Regions from separate parts of the Enterococcus sp. AZ196 genome, predicted to be linked through region 1. Evidence: predicted binding sites of a transcription regulator. Region 1 holds the regulator's gene; the other holds the start of a gene.

Region 1 (7,902 bases):
TCAAGTCCTTTAGCCGGCATCATGCGGAAATAGCTCAGTGGTAGAGCACCACCTTGCCAAGGTGGGGGTCGCGGGTTCGAACCCCGTTTTCCGCTTTCCTGAAGACCAGGGAAGAACGCCGGGGTGGCGGAACTGGCAGACGCACAGGACTTAAAATCCTGCGGTGAGTGATCACCGTACCGGTTCGATTCCGGTCCTCGGCATAATACAAATATGCGCCCATAGCTCAACTGGATAGAGTGTTTGACTACGGATCAAAAGGTTAGGGGTTCGACTCCTCTTGGGCGCGTGGTTTTTTTGTTTATCGGGAAGTAGCTCAGCTTGGTAGAGCACTTGGTTTGGGACCAAGGGGTCGCAGGTTCGAATCCTGTCTTCCCGATCAAAAAGAAGGTGAAAGCCTTCTTTTTTTTTATCCTAATTTAAAGAAAAGCGTTCTTCTTTATTTCATGCGCTAAATTCGATATAATTATGGTCAGGAATAGTCAATAGGAGGCGATATCATGAGTAGAAATACCTCTGATTTGATCGAATCTTACTTGAAAGATATTTTAGAAAATAATGAAATTATCGAAATTCGAAGAGCGGAGATGGCGCAGCTGTTCAATTGTGTTCCTTCCCAGATAAATTATGTGATCAATACGCGTTTTACTTTTCAACGAGGCTATTTAGTTGAAAGTAAACGAGGTGGTGGAGGCTATATTCGAATAAGTAAAGTTAAGATTTCTGATCAGCATTATTTTTTAGAGCAATTAATGGATTCTTTTGGAACTGAAATTTCGGAGGCGAATGCTTTTGGGATTATTCAGAAATTATTTGAAGAAGAAATTATTACTGAAAATGAAGGTAATTTGATGTTAAGCGCAGTATCGAAGAATGTTCTTGGGATCAGTCAAATTGAGAATAGACTACGGGGAAGAATTCTTCATGGATTTTTGGAACGTTTAAGTTATGAGAAAAAGGAGTGAGGGATATGGATCAGCTGTATACAGAACGCGCAAAAGCAGTATTATCGATTGCGCAACAAGAAGCCAAGTATTTTAAACACCGCTCGGTTGGTTCGGAACATTTATTGTTAGCATTAGTGATCGAACAACAAGGAATCGCGGGAAAAACGTTACGTCAGATGAATTCAAGTGAGAACGATATTCGTGAAGAAATCGAGCACATGACAGGGTATGGATCGGTTAAGTCGTATCCCGAGGGAGGATATCTTCCCTATTCTCCAAGAGCAAAACAGATTTTGATTTTTGCTGATGATGAAGCTAAGCGTTTCAATGCAAAACTAGTTGGAACAGAACATATTTTATTAGGATTATTGAGAGATGACGAAATTTTAGCTTCCCATATCTTAGTAAATTTGGGTCTGAGCTTACCTAAAATGCGGCAACTTCTGTTGAAAAAAATGGGCGTTAATGAGACGCAAAATACTAATCAAGGAGTTGGAACTCGTAGAAAAACTCCTGCGAAACCTGCACAAAACAATACCCAAGGAACACCTACCTTAGATGGCTTAGCTCGTGATTTAACGAAGTTGGCCCGAGAAAAACGCTTGGATCCAGTAGTGGGAAGAGATAGCGAGGTACGACGAGTAGTACAAATTTTAAGTCGTCGTACGAAGAATAATCCTGTATTAGTTGGAGAGCCTGGTGTTGGTAAAACGGCAATCGTTGAAGGGTTGGCTCAACGGATTATTTCTGGAGATGTACCAGAAGATATGCGTGGCAAACGCTTGATGATGTTGGATATGGGAGCACTTGTTGCTGGTACAAAATATCGCGGAGAATTTGAAGATCGCTTGAAAAAAGTAATTGATGAAATTTATCATGATGCTCAAATTATCTTGTTCATTGATGAGTTGCATACGTTGATTGGTGCTGGTGGAGCTGAAGGCGCGATTGATGCATCAAATATTTTAAAACCTGCATTGGCCCGTGGCGAATTACAAACGATTGGTGCGACAACATTAGATGAGTATCAAAAATATATTGAAAAAGATTCCGCTTTAGAACGCCGTTTTGCTCGAGTACAGGTGGAGGAACCAACACCTGAAGAAGCTGAAGAAATTTTGAAAGGTCTGCGGCCACGATATGAGGAACATCATGGAGTGGAAATTACCAATGACGCTTTACATGCGGCAGTCTCTTTATCTGTAAGATACATCAATTCACGTCAACTACCAGATAAGGCAATTGATTTGATGGATGAATCTTCTGCAAAGGTTCGTCTGGATTCCACTGATGAAGTATCAGAACTTACAGAGTTGGAAGAAGAAGTTCAAGATTTAGTGACAGAAAAAGAAAAAGCGATTCAAAATCAAGATTTTGAATCAGCAGCACGTTTACGCTTGCGTGAAAAGCAATTATCTGAAGTATTGGAGCAAGCGAAAGTTAAGGCTGCAAAACAAGAAAATGGCTATATCGATCAAGTTACTGACGAGGATGTGGCGGCAGTTGTTTCTCAATGGACCGGCGTACCGTTACAGCAGTTAGAGAAAAAGGAAAGTCAGCGTCTATTAGACTTAGAAAATATTTTACATGAAAGAGTTGTCGGACAAGAAGAAGCTGTCAAAGCTATCTCACGAGCTATCCGCCGTGCTCGTAGTGGATTGAAAGATCCTAATCGTCCGATTGGTTCCTTTATGTTTTTAGGCCCAACTGGCGTCGGAAAAACGGAATTGGCGAAAGCCTTGGCTGAAGCGATGTTTGGTAGTGAAGAAGCTTTAATCCGAGTAGATATGTCTGAATATATGGAAAAATATAGCACGAGTCGTTTAATTGGATCGCCTCCAGGTTATGTTGGGTATGAAGAGGGCGGACAGTTGACAGAGAAAATTCGCCAAAAGCCTTATTCAGTCATTCTATTGGATGAAGTAGAAAAAGCTCATCCGGATGTGTTTAATATTTTATTACAAGTTTTGGATGACGGTCATTTAACAGATTCGAAGGGCCGGAAAGTCGATTTTCGTAATACCATCTTGATTATGACTTCAAATATCGGCGCAACAGAAATCCGCGAGGAGAAAAATGTTGGATTCAATGTAAAGGATATTACCAAAGATCATCAAGCAATGGAAAAACGTATATTGGAAGAACTGAAAAAAGCTTTCCGTCCGGAATTTTTAAACCGAATTGATGAAACAGTTGTCTTTAAATCGTTAGATCAAGAGCAAATTCATGAAATAGTAAAAATTATGAGCCGCTCCATTTTAGATCGTATGAGGGAACATGAAATTAAAGTGAAAATCACGTCAGCCGCTTATGATGTGATCGGAAAAGTTGGTTTTGACCCTGAATATGGCGCCCGGCCAATACGCAGGGCACTGCAGAAAGAGATTGAAGACCGCTTGGCAGAAGCATTATTATCTGGGCAAATTCAATTGGGAGATGCTGTAACAATTGGTGCCAGCAAGGGGAAAGTTACATTAACTGTAAAAAACCCTAAAGAAGAAAAAATTCCAGAAAAAGTTTAGTTGATCAGAGGATGACGTATTGACGTTGTCCTCTTTTTCTAGCTCCTCAGTTGGAAACTTTTGGAAGCTGTGATAGTATGAGAAAGTCTAAAAGGAGGACCTATCATGATTGAATTAATTGCGACGGCAGAATCGATAGTTCAAGCCGAAGATTTATTTGCTGCTGGCGTGGATACACTATACATAGGAGAAGAGGCTTTTGGTTTGCGCTTGTCTCATTCTTTTTCTCGTGATGAACAAAAAACATTGATCGAAACGGCACATGCTCAAGGGAAGAAAATAAATATTGCTGTCAATGGTATTATGCATCCTGATAAGATGAAGCAGATACCAGAATATTTAACTTTTTTAGCTGAAGTAAAACCGGACCATGTAGTTGTGGGGGACACTGGGGTTATTTACTTATTGCAAGAGTATGATTTACCTTATATTTATGATGCAGAAACATTGGTGACAAATGCGCGACAAATCAATTTTTGGCAGAAAAAAGGTGCGGTAGGTGCTGTTTTAGCGCGTGAGGTACCTTTTGAAGAAATGCTGAGTTTAAAACAGCATGTTGATGTCCCAGTGGAGGTACTAGTTTATGGTGCTACGTGTATTCACCAATCGAAAAGACCATTGTTAGATAATTATTTCAACTACACGAAGCAAATGGAGAAAACTTCAAAAGAACGTGGATTGTTTCTTTCAGAGCCGAAAAAGGCAGATACCCATTACTCAATCTATGAAGATCAGCATGGAACGCATATTTTTGCGGATAACGATCTGAATCTAATGAAAGAATTGAGTGAATTGACTCAGGCAGGCTATCAAACATGGAAACTCGATGGGTTATTTACCCCAGGAGCTGATTTTGTGGCCATTGCAAAAATTTTTGCGAATGCTAAAGCAGCAATTGAAAAGGATTCTTGGGATGAAGCAGCGATAGTCAATGCTTATCAAGAAATTCAAAAATATCATCCTGTTGGTCGAGGAATGGATACTGGTTTTTATCATCTGGACCCAACAGCGATTAAATAGGAGTAATAGCAACATGACAAAGAGAAAATTAAAGCGGCCCGAGGTTTTAGCGCCAGCCGGGACACTGGAGAAATTAAAAACAGCCATTCATTATGGCGCGGATGCTGTATATATTGGTGGAGATGCTTACGGGCTGCGTTCTAGGGCTGGAAACTTCTCATTTGAAGAAATGTCAGAAGGGGTGGCTTTTGCTAATAAGTATGGTGCAAAAGTCTATGTAGCAGCCAATATGGTGACACACGAAGGCAATGAAGAAGGGGCTGGAGAATTTTTCAAAAAGCTACGTGATATTGGCATCTCGGCAGTAATCATTTCTGATCCAGCCTTGATAGAGATTTGTGCTTCTGAAGCACCGGGGTTAGAAATACATTTATCGACACAAGCATCAGCTACAAATGCTGAGACCTTGAAGTTTTGGCAAAATGAGGGGTTGGAGCGAGTCGTTTTAGCCCGTGAGGTTTCAATGGAGGAGTTAGCAGAGATTCGTCGCAATACAGATGTTCAAATCGAAGCATTTATTCATGGAGCAATGTGTATTTCATATTCAGGGCGTTGTACATTATCAAATCACATGTCTATGCGAGATGCCAATCGCGGCGGGTGTTCTCAATCTTGCCGTTGGAAATATGAATTATTTGATATGCCTTTTGCTCAAGAGCATCGTTCATTGACAGAAAACGGCGATGTCACAGAAGAATTTTCTATGAGTGCCGTAGATATGTCCATGATTGAACATATTCCTGATTTGATAGAGAATGGCGTTGATAGTTTGAAGATTGAAGGGCGGATGAAATCCATTCATTATGTTTCGACTGTCGCTAATGTGTACAAAGCTGCAGTGGATAGCTATATTTCTGATCCAGAAAACTATGTTTGCAAGCAGGAATGGATCGATGAGTTGTGGAAGGTCGCTCAACGTGAATTGTCGACGGGATTTTATTATCATACACCAACAGAAAATGAACAGTTATTTGGCCCGCGTCGGAAGATTCCTGTGTATAAGTTTATCGGAGAAGTTTTGAGCTATGATGAAGCGAGCGGGATCGCGACTATTCGTCAACGGAATCATTTTAGAGTGGGCGATGAGATTGAATTTTATGGACCGAATTTCCAGCATTTCGAACAGGCAGTTACTGAGTTAAAAAACGATGAAGGTGAAACGATCGATCGTGCACCAAATCCAATGATGATTATAACAATGCCCGTTGCTCAACCAGTCAGACCAGGAGATATGATACGTAAGAAAAAGGACTGAGGAATATACTCTCAGTCTTTTTTTACTAGCAAGTATGAGACATGGAGAGGGACAGAAATACTGAGCCAAAATCTGATTAGGCAAAAAGTAATTATTTTTTAGCAAAATAGATTAAAATGAAGCTATTGAGTCTAAATCATTGAATAGGCCGATTTTTAAGTAAAAGCTTTGTATTAAAGTTAGCTAAATTGAATGATTGCTATAGTAAAATTAATTCATTAGTATGAACTAGGAGGTAGTTGGATGAAAGAGTTTGATTACATCGTTGTCGGCGGTGGCAGCGGCGGGATTGCTTCGGCAAATCGTGCGGGGATGTATGGCGCCAAAGTATTGTTGATTGAAGGAAACAAAATCGGCGGAACGTGCGTTAATGTCGGTTGTGTACCGAAAAAGGTAATGTGGCAAGCTAGCAGTATGTTGGAGATGATTGAGCGAGATGCTCCGAGTTATGGTGTTCAAGCGGATATTGAAAAATTTGATTTCAAAGAATTAGTGGCACGTCGTGAAAAATACATCGATTTTTTACATGGAGCTTATTATCGCGGACTTGATAGCAATCATGTTGAACGCATTGAAGGATACGCGACATTTAAATCAGATCATGTTATTAGTGTAAATGGTGAGGAATACACGGCACCGAATGTTTTAATAGCAACTGGCGGCCGACCAAGTCAGATGACCATCCCTGGTGGTGAATTTGCGATTGATTCTAATGGATTTTTTGAGCTAACAGAACAACCGAAAGATGTGGTTGTCTTGGGTGCTGGGTATATTGCAGCCGAGCTGAGCGGCGTATTGCAAGGTATGGGGACTCAAGTTCACTGGGCCTTCCGTCATAGCCGTCCATTGCGGACTTTCGATAAAATGTTGGCAGATAATTTGGTTGAAATCTATCGTGAGAATAAGATGAAGCTCTACGGTCATCATGTGGCGAAAGAAATAAAACAAAATGCGGATGGAACGTACAGTGTTCATTTTGAAAATGGCAATGTCTTAACGGGAGATCAAGTACTGTTTGCTGGCGGACGTTTACCTAATACTGATAAATTAGGTTTGGAAAATACTTCGGTCACATTAAACGAAAGAGGTTTTGTAATCGTCGATAAATATCAAAACACCACTAGCGAAGGGGTTTATGCAGTTGGCGATGTGATTGGTAAAATTGACTTGACTCCTGTGGCTATTGCAGCAGGCCGACGATTGTCTGAACGAGTATTTAATGGCAAGTCTGAAGAATTTTTAGATTATGAAAATGTACCAACCGTGATTTTTACTCATCCAACGATCGCAACGATCGGATTATCTGAAGCGGATGCTGTCGAACGTTATGGAAAAGAACAGATCAAAATCTACCGTTCACGTTTTACGCCAATGTATTTTGCATTAAGTGATTATCGCCAAAAATGTGAGATGAAATTGGTTTGTCTGGGTGAAGAAGAGAAGATCATTGGTCTTCACGCTATCGGTGTGGGAGTTGATGAAATGCTGCAAGGATTTGCTGTGGCAATCAAAATGGGAGCAACTAAGAAAGATTTCGATGATACAGTTGCGATTCATCCGACGGGCAGTGAAGAGTTTGTAACAATGCGATAAAAAGGATGTGCCGTGATCGGCACATCCTTTTTTTATTGGATGGAGCTTAAACTGATCTCGCCGGATGAAAGTGTTACTTTTTCACTTCCTAAATCAACCACTAATTCCCCAATGTCAGTGATAGCGACCGCAGTGCCTAGATACAGTTGTTCCTTACGTTTAAACGTAATTTTTTTTCCCAACACGAATGATTTTTTGCGATAAGAATCAAGGTAGGTTTTATGATCAGCCAACAGGTCAAAGAAACGATTCCAAATAGCAATAATCAACTGATTGCGTGTAATCGTTGCTTCACCTTCAGGAAATAGAGAGGTTGCTTTTTCTTGCAGCTCTTCAGGGTAATTTGCCTGCGGAATCGAAAAATTGATTCCCATGCCGATAATAATATATTTTAATGAGTTAGTTTCGACATCTGTCATTGCCTCCGATAAGATGCCGACCGCTTTTTTGTGATTCAAATAGATGTCATTGACCCACTTGATCTGGCTATTGACCTCCAGCAACTCATCAATTGCTTCAGCTACAGCAACTGCCATCAGAAGTGTGTACTGAGGCAATTCTTGCA
Region 2 (7,902 bases), 2.3 Mb from region 1:
GGCATACGCACAATATCTTTCTCAAACTCATCCGCATCTGGATCAGTCGTCGTAAAAATATAGACTTCATGTCCTTGCTTCTCGAGTTCATTTTTTAATGTTCTGATTGATGTTGCTACTCCGCTGACTTGGGGAAAATAAGTATCTGTAAAAAAACCGATCCGCACGTCTATCCCTCCAAACTATTTCGTGACTTTTGCATAGATCTGATGATCATAAGGCAGCTCTAACACTGCTTCATAAACAGATTTTAATTCTTTACCAATTTGTGTAATACTCTTTTCTTGAGCAGTTTTAAATCCTGTCAAAGAAAGATTTGGTAGACGATGATTAACCAATTGACGAATCAACTTTTCAAACTCTTGGTTATTGGTTCCCATATAACAATTTTCACGATCCCTTAACCAGCCTCCATAAACAGGAATATCTCTTAGCAAGACCTGTTGCTGACTAGCCAAAGCTTCTAACACGACGATCCCTTCTGTCTCTTCATAAGACGGGAAGAAGAATAAATCGGCTCCAGAATAGGCGCCCTCAATCAAATCTCCGTTGATGTAACCTGGAAATATGACATTTCTAGGATGAGCGGTTTTTACCACACGTCTAATATTAGCCGGGATCGAAAGCATCGGCACATCCCCAAACCAGATAAAGGTATAATCAGGCATCTTCTCTGCTATCTCTACAAAATCTAAAATCCCTTTACGTTCAAAAAACAGACCTACACAAATGATGACTTTTTGCGTTTCTGTCAAATTGAAGTGCTTTCGGAAAGCCGCTTCCTTGTGCCCGTCTGGATAGTACTTCTTCAAATCGATTCCATTCGAAATAGCCGCGATTGGTTGCTGTAATCCATAACTGCGAAGCAAGCTTTTTGAATAAGGTGTTGGTGTAATCAAATGATCTGCTTGTTGATACAAAGCAACCAACCATTTCTTAAACAAAGGAGCCAACTGATTTGATCCGACAAATGAGTTACGAAAATCTTCTTCAGTTGAGTGCGCATGAAAAACAACTTTTTTCCCAAGTCTTTTCGCTTTTCTAACCAGTTGAAGACTTCTTGGTCCATAAGTATTAATATGTAATATATCATAGTCTGTAGCTTTTGGATCAAGAGTATAGTCAATTCCCATCGAGGATAACGCCCTTTTTTGGTGGCTTAGCGCTCGACCAATCCCTGATTTACCAATAACATTCTGTCCTTCAAAATAAAGTAATATTTTCATATACAGCCTCCTTAAAAGCAAATCAATTATATCATAAGCATTCGAACTTTATCTCAACCTATAGTCTGATTTTAAACAGACGCCATCATTTTCAGTCCACATAAAATCTTATTTTATAACAAAAAAAGACTGCTGCCTGAAAAGACAACAGTCTTAAAAATTTAAATCTATTTCACATACTCTTTAACTAGCGCTTCGACTTCTTCCATCGTATCGCATTCTTTCAACGCTTTGTCAGCTAATTCAGCCATGTCAGTCGTTGTTAGACGTTTCATCAAGCTGCGTGTTCTAAGAATAGATGTTGCACTCATAGAGAACTCATCTAATCCCATACCCATTAATAATGGTACAGCAGTTTGGTCGCCGGCCATTTCGCCGCACATACCAGCCCATTTGCCTTCAGCGTGCGCTGCGTCAATCACGTTTTTGATCAAACGTAGGATTGATGGGTTGTATGGTTGGTACAAGTATGAAACGCGTTCGTTCATACGGTCAGCAGCCATAGTGTATTGGATCAAGTCGTTTGTTCCAACACTGAAGAAATCTACTTCTTTAGCAAACTTGTCAGCTAGAACAGCCGCGGCAGGGATTTCGATCATGATTCCGACTTGGATCGTGTCAGAAACCTTCACGCCTTCTTTGATCAATTTTTCTTTTTCTTCTTCGTACATTTTCTTCGCTGCACGGAATTCTTTCAATGTAGCCACCATTGGGAACATGATACGTAGATTTCCGTGTACAGAAGCACGTAATAAAGCACGTAATTGTGTACGGAACATACCATCACCTAGTTCAGACAAGCTGATACGTAATGCACGGTAGCCCAAGAATGGGTTCATTTCGTGAGGTAATGTCAAGTATGGTAATTCTTTGTCTCCACCGATGTCCATTGTACGAACAACGACTGGTTTGTCGCCCATGCCTTCTAAAACGGCTTTATAAGCTTCAAATTGATCGTCTTCTGTTGGAAAATCTGAAGAATCCATGTACAAGAATTCAGTACGATATAAGCCGATCGCTTCAGCGCCATTATTGTGAACACCTTCAAGATCTTTTGGTGTACCGATATTTGCTGCTAATTCAAAATGCTTGCCATCAGCGGTAACTGTTTCAGCATCTTTTAGTTTTTCCCATTCTGCTTTTTGCGTCGCGTATGCTTCGCCAGCTTGTTTATATTCAGCTGCTTGCTCGTCAGTTGGGTTTACAATTGTTTCACCAGTGATACCGTTAACCGCAAGTACGTCGCCTTCTTTGGCTTTTGAAGTAATTTCTTTTGTACCAACAATTGCTGGAATCTCTAATGATCGTGCCATGATTGCTGAGTGAGACGTACGTCCGCCAATATCAGTAACAAAAGCTTTTACAAAGTTTTTATCTAATTGTGCTGTATCACTTGGAGTCAAGTCATGCGCCACAACGACAACTTCTTCATCGATCATTGATGGATCAGGTAAAGACACGCCTAATAGATGTGCCATTACACGTTTTGTAACGTCACGAATATCTGCTGCACGTTCTTGCATATAAGCGTTATCATCCATCGCCTCGAACATGCCGATATACATATCAGTAACTTCTTTAAGCGAACTTTCAGCGTTCACTTTATTATCTTGAATATGTTGTTTGATTTGACCAATCATTTCTGGATCTGAAAGAACCATTAAATGAGCATCAAAAACTTGTGCTTCTTCTTCACCTAAGCTTTTCGCTGCTTTATCCCGAATTTTTTCTAATTCAGCAGAAGAAGCCGCCAAAGCGTCGTCTAAACGCTTTTCTTCGGCAGCAATGTCTTCTACATTATTTTGTTTGAAAGATAAATCCGGTTGTACTAGCAGATAAGCTTTCGCAACGGCAACTCCGTCACTTGCGGCAATACCTTTTAGTAGTTCAACCATTATTCAGATAATCCTTCCTTTTTCATTGTTTCTACAATAGCTTCCATTGCTTCTTTTTCATCAGCACCTTCAGCAGAGATAACAACGTCAGACCCTTGGCCAACACCTAGAGACATAACGCCCATGATTGATTTAAGGTTAACTGATTTTCCTTTATACTCTAAGTTAATATCAGAGTTAAATTTGCTTGCAGCTTGCACTAATAAAGTTGCAGGACGTGCATGAATCCCTGTTTCTGCTACTACGTGAAAATCTTTTTTTTCCATATTGACCGTTCTCCTTTATAAAAAAAAATGTTTTTTTATGTTAGGGCTTTAGTAATAACATACATCATTTTGAGCCCTTCATTTTCTTAGATTACCATTTTTTTGCAGTGGATACAACAATTTTAGTCGAATTATTCTTGTGAAATGTATGCCCTTTCTTAAAATATCTAGTTTAATGGAGCTAGTTATTGATTTAGTTTGTTTTCATATTTTTTTCCATAACAACAACTTAGTACAAATATGCAAAACCAATCATCTTTTAGCACTCTCGTGGTTAGTTTGCTAATTTTTGAAACAAACTGTTTGCTTTTCTTAAAAATCTCGCTATAATTATTCTTAAGGTCAGTGAAAGTCAAACAACTGATCAGCGTATCTTTTTACGAGATTCGCTTACTCGATGTACAATGGAAGAAACAATCAACTATTGAAAGGGTGAAAAATATGCTTTGCCAAAATTGTCACGAAAATGAAGCAACGATTCATTTATACGCAAATGTCAATGGACAACGAAAGCAGTTGGATTATTGTCAAAGTTGCTATCAAAAATTAAAGAATCAAGCTGGAGGTGCGCCGCAAATGGCAGGAAATGATCCTTTTGGTTTTGGAAGTCTAGATGATTTGTTCCGCTCAATGTCACAGCAAATGCAACAACGACAAGGAGCAGCAGATCAAACACCACCAACGCAGTTCGGTGGTGGAAATGGTATAAACAATCAACCCCCTCGCGGAAATGGCGGTGGCGGGCTATTAGATGAGTATGGTATCAATATTACTGGTCAAGCTCGTGAAGGAAATATTGATCCGGTTGTAGGACGTGATGATGAAATTCAACGCGTCATCGAAATTTTAAATCGTCGTACGAAAAATAATCCGGTTCTAATTGGAGAACCCGGTGTTGGTAAAACAGCAGTTGTGGAAGGTCTGGCTCAAAAAATCGTAGATGGCGACGTTCCACAAAAGCTAATGGATAAGGAAGTTATTCGTTTAGATGTCGCTTCTCTTGTTCAAGGTACAGGGATTCGCGGACAATTTGAAGAACGGATGCAAAAGCTGATCGAAGAAATTCGTCAGGCAGAAAATATTATTCTTTTCATTGATGAAGTTCACGAAATCGTAGGTGCTGGTGCTGCTGGTGACGGCAACATGGATGCTGGTAATATTTTGAAGCCAGCATTGGCTCGAGGTGAGCTGCAGATGGTTGGTGCCACAACTTTAAATGAATACCGCATCATTGAAAAGGACGCAGCTTTAGAGCGTCGGATGCAGCCGGTTCGTGTTGAAGAACCTTCTGTCCAAGAAACAATTGAAATTTTGAAGGGCCTGCAGCCTCGCTATGAAGATTATCATCATGTGAAATATACCGATGAAGCCATCAAAGCTGCTGCTGAACTTTCGAATCGTTATATCCAAGATCGCTTCTTACCTGATAAGGCGATTGATTTATTAGATGAGACCGGTTCGAAGAAAAACCTAACAATCCAAATCGTTGATCCAAAAACGATTGATAAGAAATTAGCAGAAGCCGAACAGCAAAAATCGCAAGCTTCTAAAGAAGAGGATTTTGAAAAGGCGGCTTATTACCGTGATCAAATCAATAAACTGCAAAAAATGAAAGACCGTCAGTTGACTGATGAAGAAACACCGATAATTACCGAAAAGGATATGGAAAAAATCGTTGAAAAACGGACCGGTATTCCTGTTGGTGAATTAAAAGAAAAGGAACAAACACAGTTGAAGAATCTCGCTGTCGATTTGAAGCAGCATGTTATCGGGCAAGATGAAGCTGTCGACAAAGTAGCCAAAGCAATTCGCCGTAATCGGGTTGGTTTAAATAAGAAAAACCGGCCAATTGGTTCCTTCTTGTTTGTTGGACCCACAGGTGTTGGTAAAACAGAACTAGCTCGTCAATTAGCTGAAGAGCTGTTTGGATCAAGCGATTCTATGATTCGTTTCGATATGAGTGAATACATGGAAAAACACAGCGTCTCTAAATTGATTGGTTCGCCCCCAGGCTATGTTGGGTATGAAGAAGCTGGTCAATTGACGGAACAAGTTCGTCGCCATCCATATAGTTTGATTTTGCTGGATGAAATTGAAAAAGCTCATCCAGATGTGCTGCACATGTTCTTGCAAATTCTTGATGACGGTCGCTTGACTGATTCACAAGGTCGTACGGTCAGCTTTAAGGATACAATTATCATCATGACTAGTAACGCAGGTACTGGTAAAATCGAAGCCAATGTTGGTTTTGGTGCGGCAAGAGAAGGAATTACACGCTCTGTTCTTGGTCAGTTAAAAGATTTCTTTGCACCAGAATTCTTAAACCGTTTTGACGGTATCATTGAATTTAGTCCATTATCAAAAGAAAACTTAATGAACATTGTTTCCTTGATGCTGGATGATGTTAATGATATGTTGGCTTCGCAAAAACTTCATATTGATGTTCCAAGTAATGTGAAGGAAAAGTTAGTTGACCTAGGCTATGATCCTGCTATGGGAGCCCGTCCTCTTCGTCGGACAATCCAAGAAAATATTGAGGATGGTATCGCAGAATTCTATCTCGATCACCCTACTATTACAGATCTCAAAGCCAAACTTGATAAAGAGGATCATATCGTCATTACATCAAAGCCGGAGCGCTTAGCAAAAGAAGATAAAGACTAGTAAAAAAAGATTCCCGTTTAAAACTTAAAACGGGAATCTTTTTTATGGATCTATCATTTAAATCTTCTAATTAAAATGAGCAACATCCTTCTTTTTTCTTAATCTTTCTTATATAATTACATTATGAAGTAAGGTTAAGGAAGAAGGTGTTTCGGATGAAACTTATCAACGTCACGAACAGCCATTCACAGATGGTTTATAATCAGTTGGAGAACACTGATGCAAATATGATAAAGGTCTATACGATCGGTAATACTACCGTAATTTATACCGATGCCTATAAACATGCGGAGATTGTTTTAAAGAATGACAATCGAAACATCCAGCCATCGGAAGTAGATTTTGTACATAAATATTTCAAACGAAAACTGGATGAAGATACTTACGATTTCACCAATATCTCTTATTTAGAGTCACCTGGTTTAATTGAAATGTCAATAACAAAAAATAGTTGAAGCCGAAATAGCTTCAACTATTTTTTTTATTTATCTTTTTAGCAATGATTGGTAATTGGACAATTCCTACAAAAGCCATAACTTCAATCCACTGAACGACTGGTACTCCAGCCCCGGTATAAATCATCATAAACATGTCTTTTCGCTCCGGTGCCCATGAACAAAACCATGAAACACCGATCAAGAAAATCAAATACGACAATACTAGACCCAAAAGTATCAGCAGCATTCCTCGAAAGGTTTTTAATTGCGCTTTTGAAAAAAGACTTCCTATTAAAATAATCAAAAAGCCTAAAGCGCAAAATCCTAACCAAACCGGTGTGATATCGCGATAAAGCTGGATAATACGATTAGAAATTTTTGCGGATTTCACAACTTTGGGTGATTCAGTTAGCGGAAGATTGATATCTTGCCAATTCTCTTTAAACGAATGCTTTAGTAGTTTTTCTGCTTTTCCTACATCCTCTTTCGGCCCCAGTGTTACGTCTGCTCCCTGGCTATAGTTTTTATAAAAAACATTATAGTCAAATCCGCTTTTCATAAACTCACCAACTAGCGGCAAGTCTTTTCTTAACTTTCCGTCGCCAGTAGCCGTTAAATAAATCTCTTTCTTTTGCTTCAATTGTCCCTTTCTATAGGCTGACGACAATTCCGAATCCACTTTTGACCAGAACTCTTCGGTCTTCTTCCCATCCTTATAGTAACCAGCCTGTGCCGCTGCATCGCGCAATGCCCAAAAAATGATATCACCTGCAATATCTTCCCCACCGCTCCAAGGGCTTCCCTTATAGATCCACTCAATATTTTTCGCAATTGATTTAAGTGCGGGTGAAACAGCTTCAGCTTTCTCCAAGGCCTTTTTTGAGACCCAAACTTTGCTATTTTTTTCATTCAGCTCTGTTCCATCATCCATTCGAATCAGCTGCTTTGAAACATTCCCAAAAGCACCACTCGTTCGATCATTGACTAATGCAACCCCATAATGCTCTTGATTCATATTCTTCAACACTTTAACAGTTGAGAAGAGCAGGACAAATGGCAAGAAGCACAAAATCAATTTGACGACTTGTTGCTTAGTAAAATGAATCTTTTTTATAGCTGTTCGAATATTTTTCAATTTGAAATTCGGATTATTTTCAAAAATAACCGAGCCAAAGATAATCACCAAACCTACAGTCAGTATTGGAAAAAGCCATAATGAGTCTTCCCGTATATACCAGTAAAAAGGAAAGATTAATGATAATCCGCCACTCCATAAAATAAATGGTCGCAACTTCCCATTCCGTCTAAAATACAGGCCTATGAGACAAGAAATTACCAATAATACTGCCGGAACGACGAGTGTATTCCGATAGATTCTCGTACTATACTCACTTGTTAAAGTGACTGGCGAGTA

Evidence for each region. Region 1 encodes CtsR, which represses protease genes until heat stress. Its sites were predicted from a motif close to TTGGTCAAAAAAGGTCAAANA; they were not measured.
Region 2: a site for CtsR is predicted at 3,726-3,746, ahead of IGI67_RS00930 (ATP-dependent Clp protease ATP-binding subunit). Genes of this name have one in related genera too.

What each region holds. Positions count from the first base shown of each region.
Region 1 covers NZ_JBIPAM010000001.1:2,497,571-2,505,472, forward strand. The annotation lists tRNA gene IGI67_RS12000 (tRNA-Thr) at 1-19, shown strand, start outside; tRNA gene IGI67_RS12005 (tRNA-Gly) at 24-95, shown strand; tRNA gene IGI67_RS12010 (tRNA-Leu) at 118-203, shown strand; tRNA gene IGI67_RS12015 (tRNA-Arg) at 216-289, shown strand; tRNA gene IGI67_RS12020 (tRNA-Pro) at 306-379, shown strand; gene IGI67_RS12025 (CtsR family transcriptional regulator) at 498-965, shown strand; gene IGI67_RS12030 (ATP-dependent Clp protease ATP-binding subunit) at 971-3,469, shown strand; gene IGI67_RS12035 (peptidase U32 family protein) at 3,575-4,489, shown strand; gene IGI67_RS12040 (peptidase U32 family protein) at 4,503-5,744, shown strand; gene gor (glutathione-disulfide reductase) at 5,988-7,337, shown strand; gene IGI67_RS12050 (biotin--[acetyl-CoA-carboxylase] ligase) at 7,370-7,902, opposite strand, start outside.
Region 2 covers NZ_JBIPAM010000001.1:196,690-204,591, reverse strand. The annotation lists gene IGI67_RS00950 (glycosyltransferase) at 1-167, opposite strand, end outside; gene IGI67_RS00945 (glycosyltransferase) at 183-1,226, opposite strand; gene ptsP (phosphoenolpyruvate--protein phosphotransferase) at 1,394-3,121, opposite strand; gene IGI67_RS00935 (phosphocarrier protein HPr) at 3,121-3,387, opposite strand; gene IGI67_RS00930 (ATP-dependent Clp protease ATP-binding subunit) at 3,829-6,051, shown strand; gene IGI67_RS00925 (DUF1827 family protein) at 6,207-6,506, shown strand; gene IGI67_RS00920 (hypothetical protein) at 6,520-7,902, opposite strand, start outside.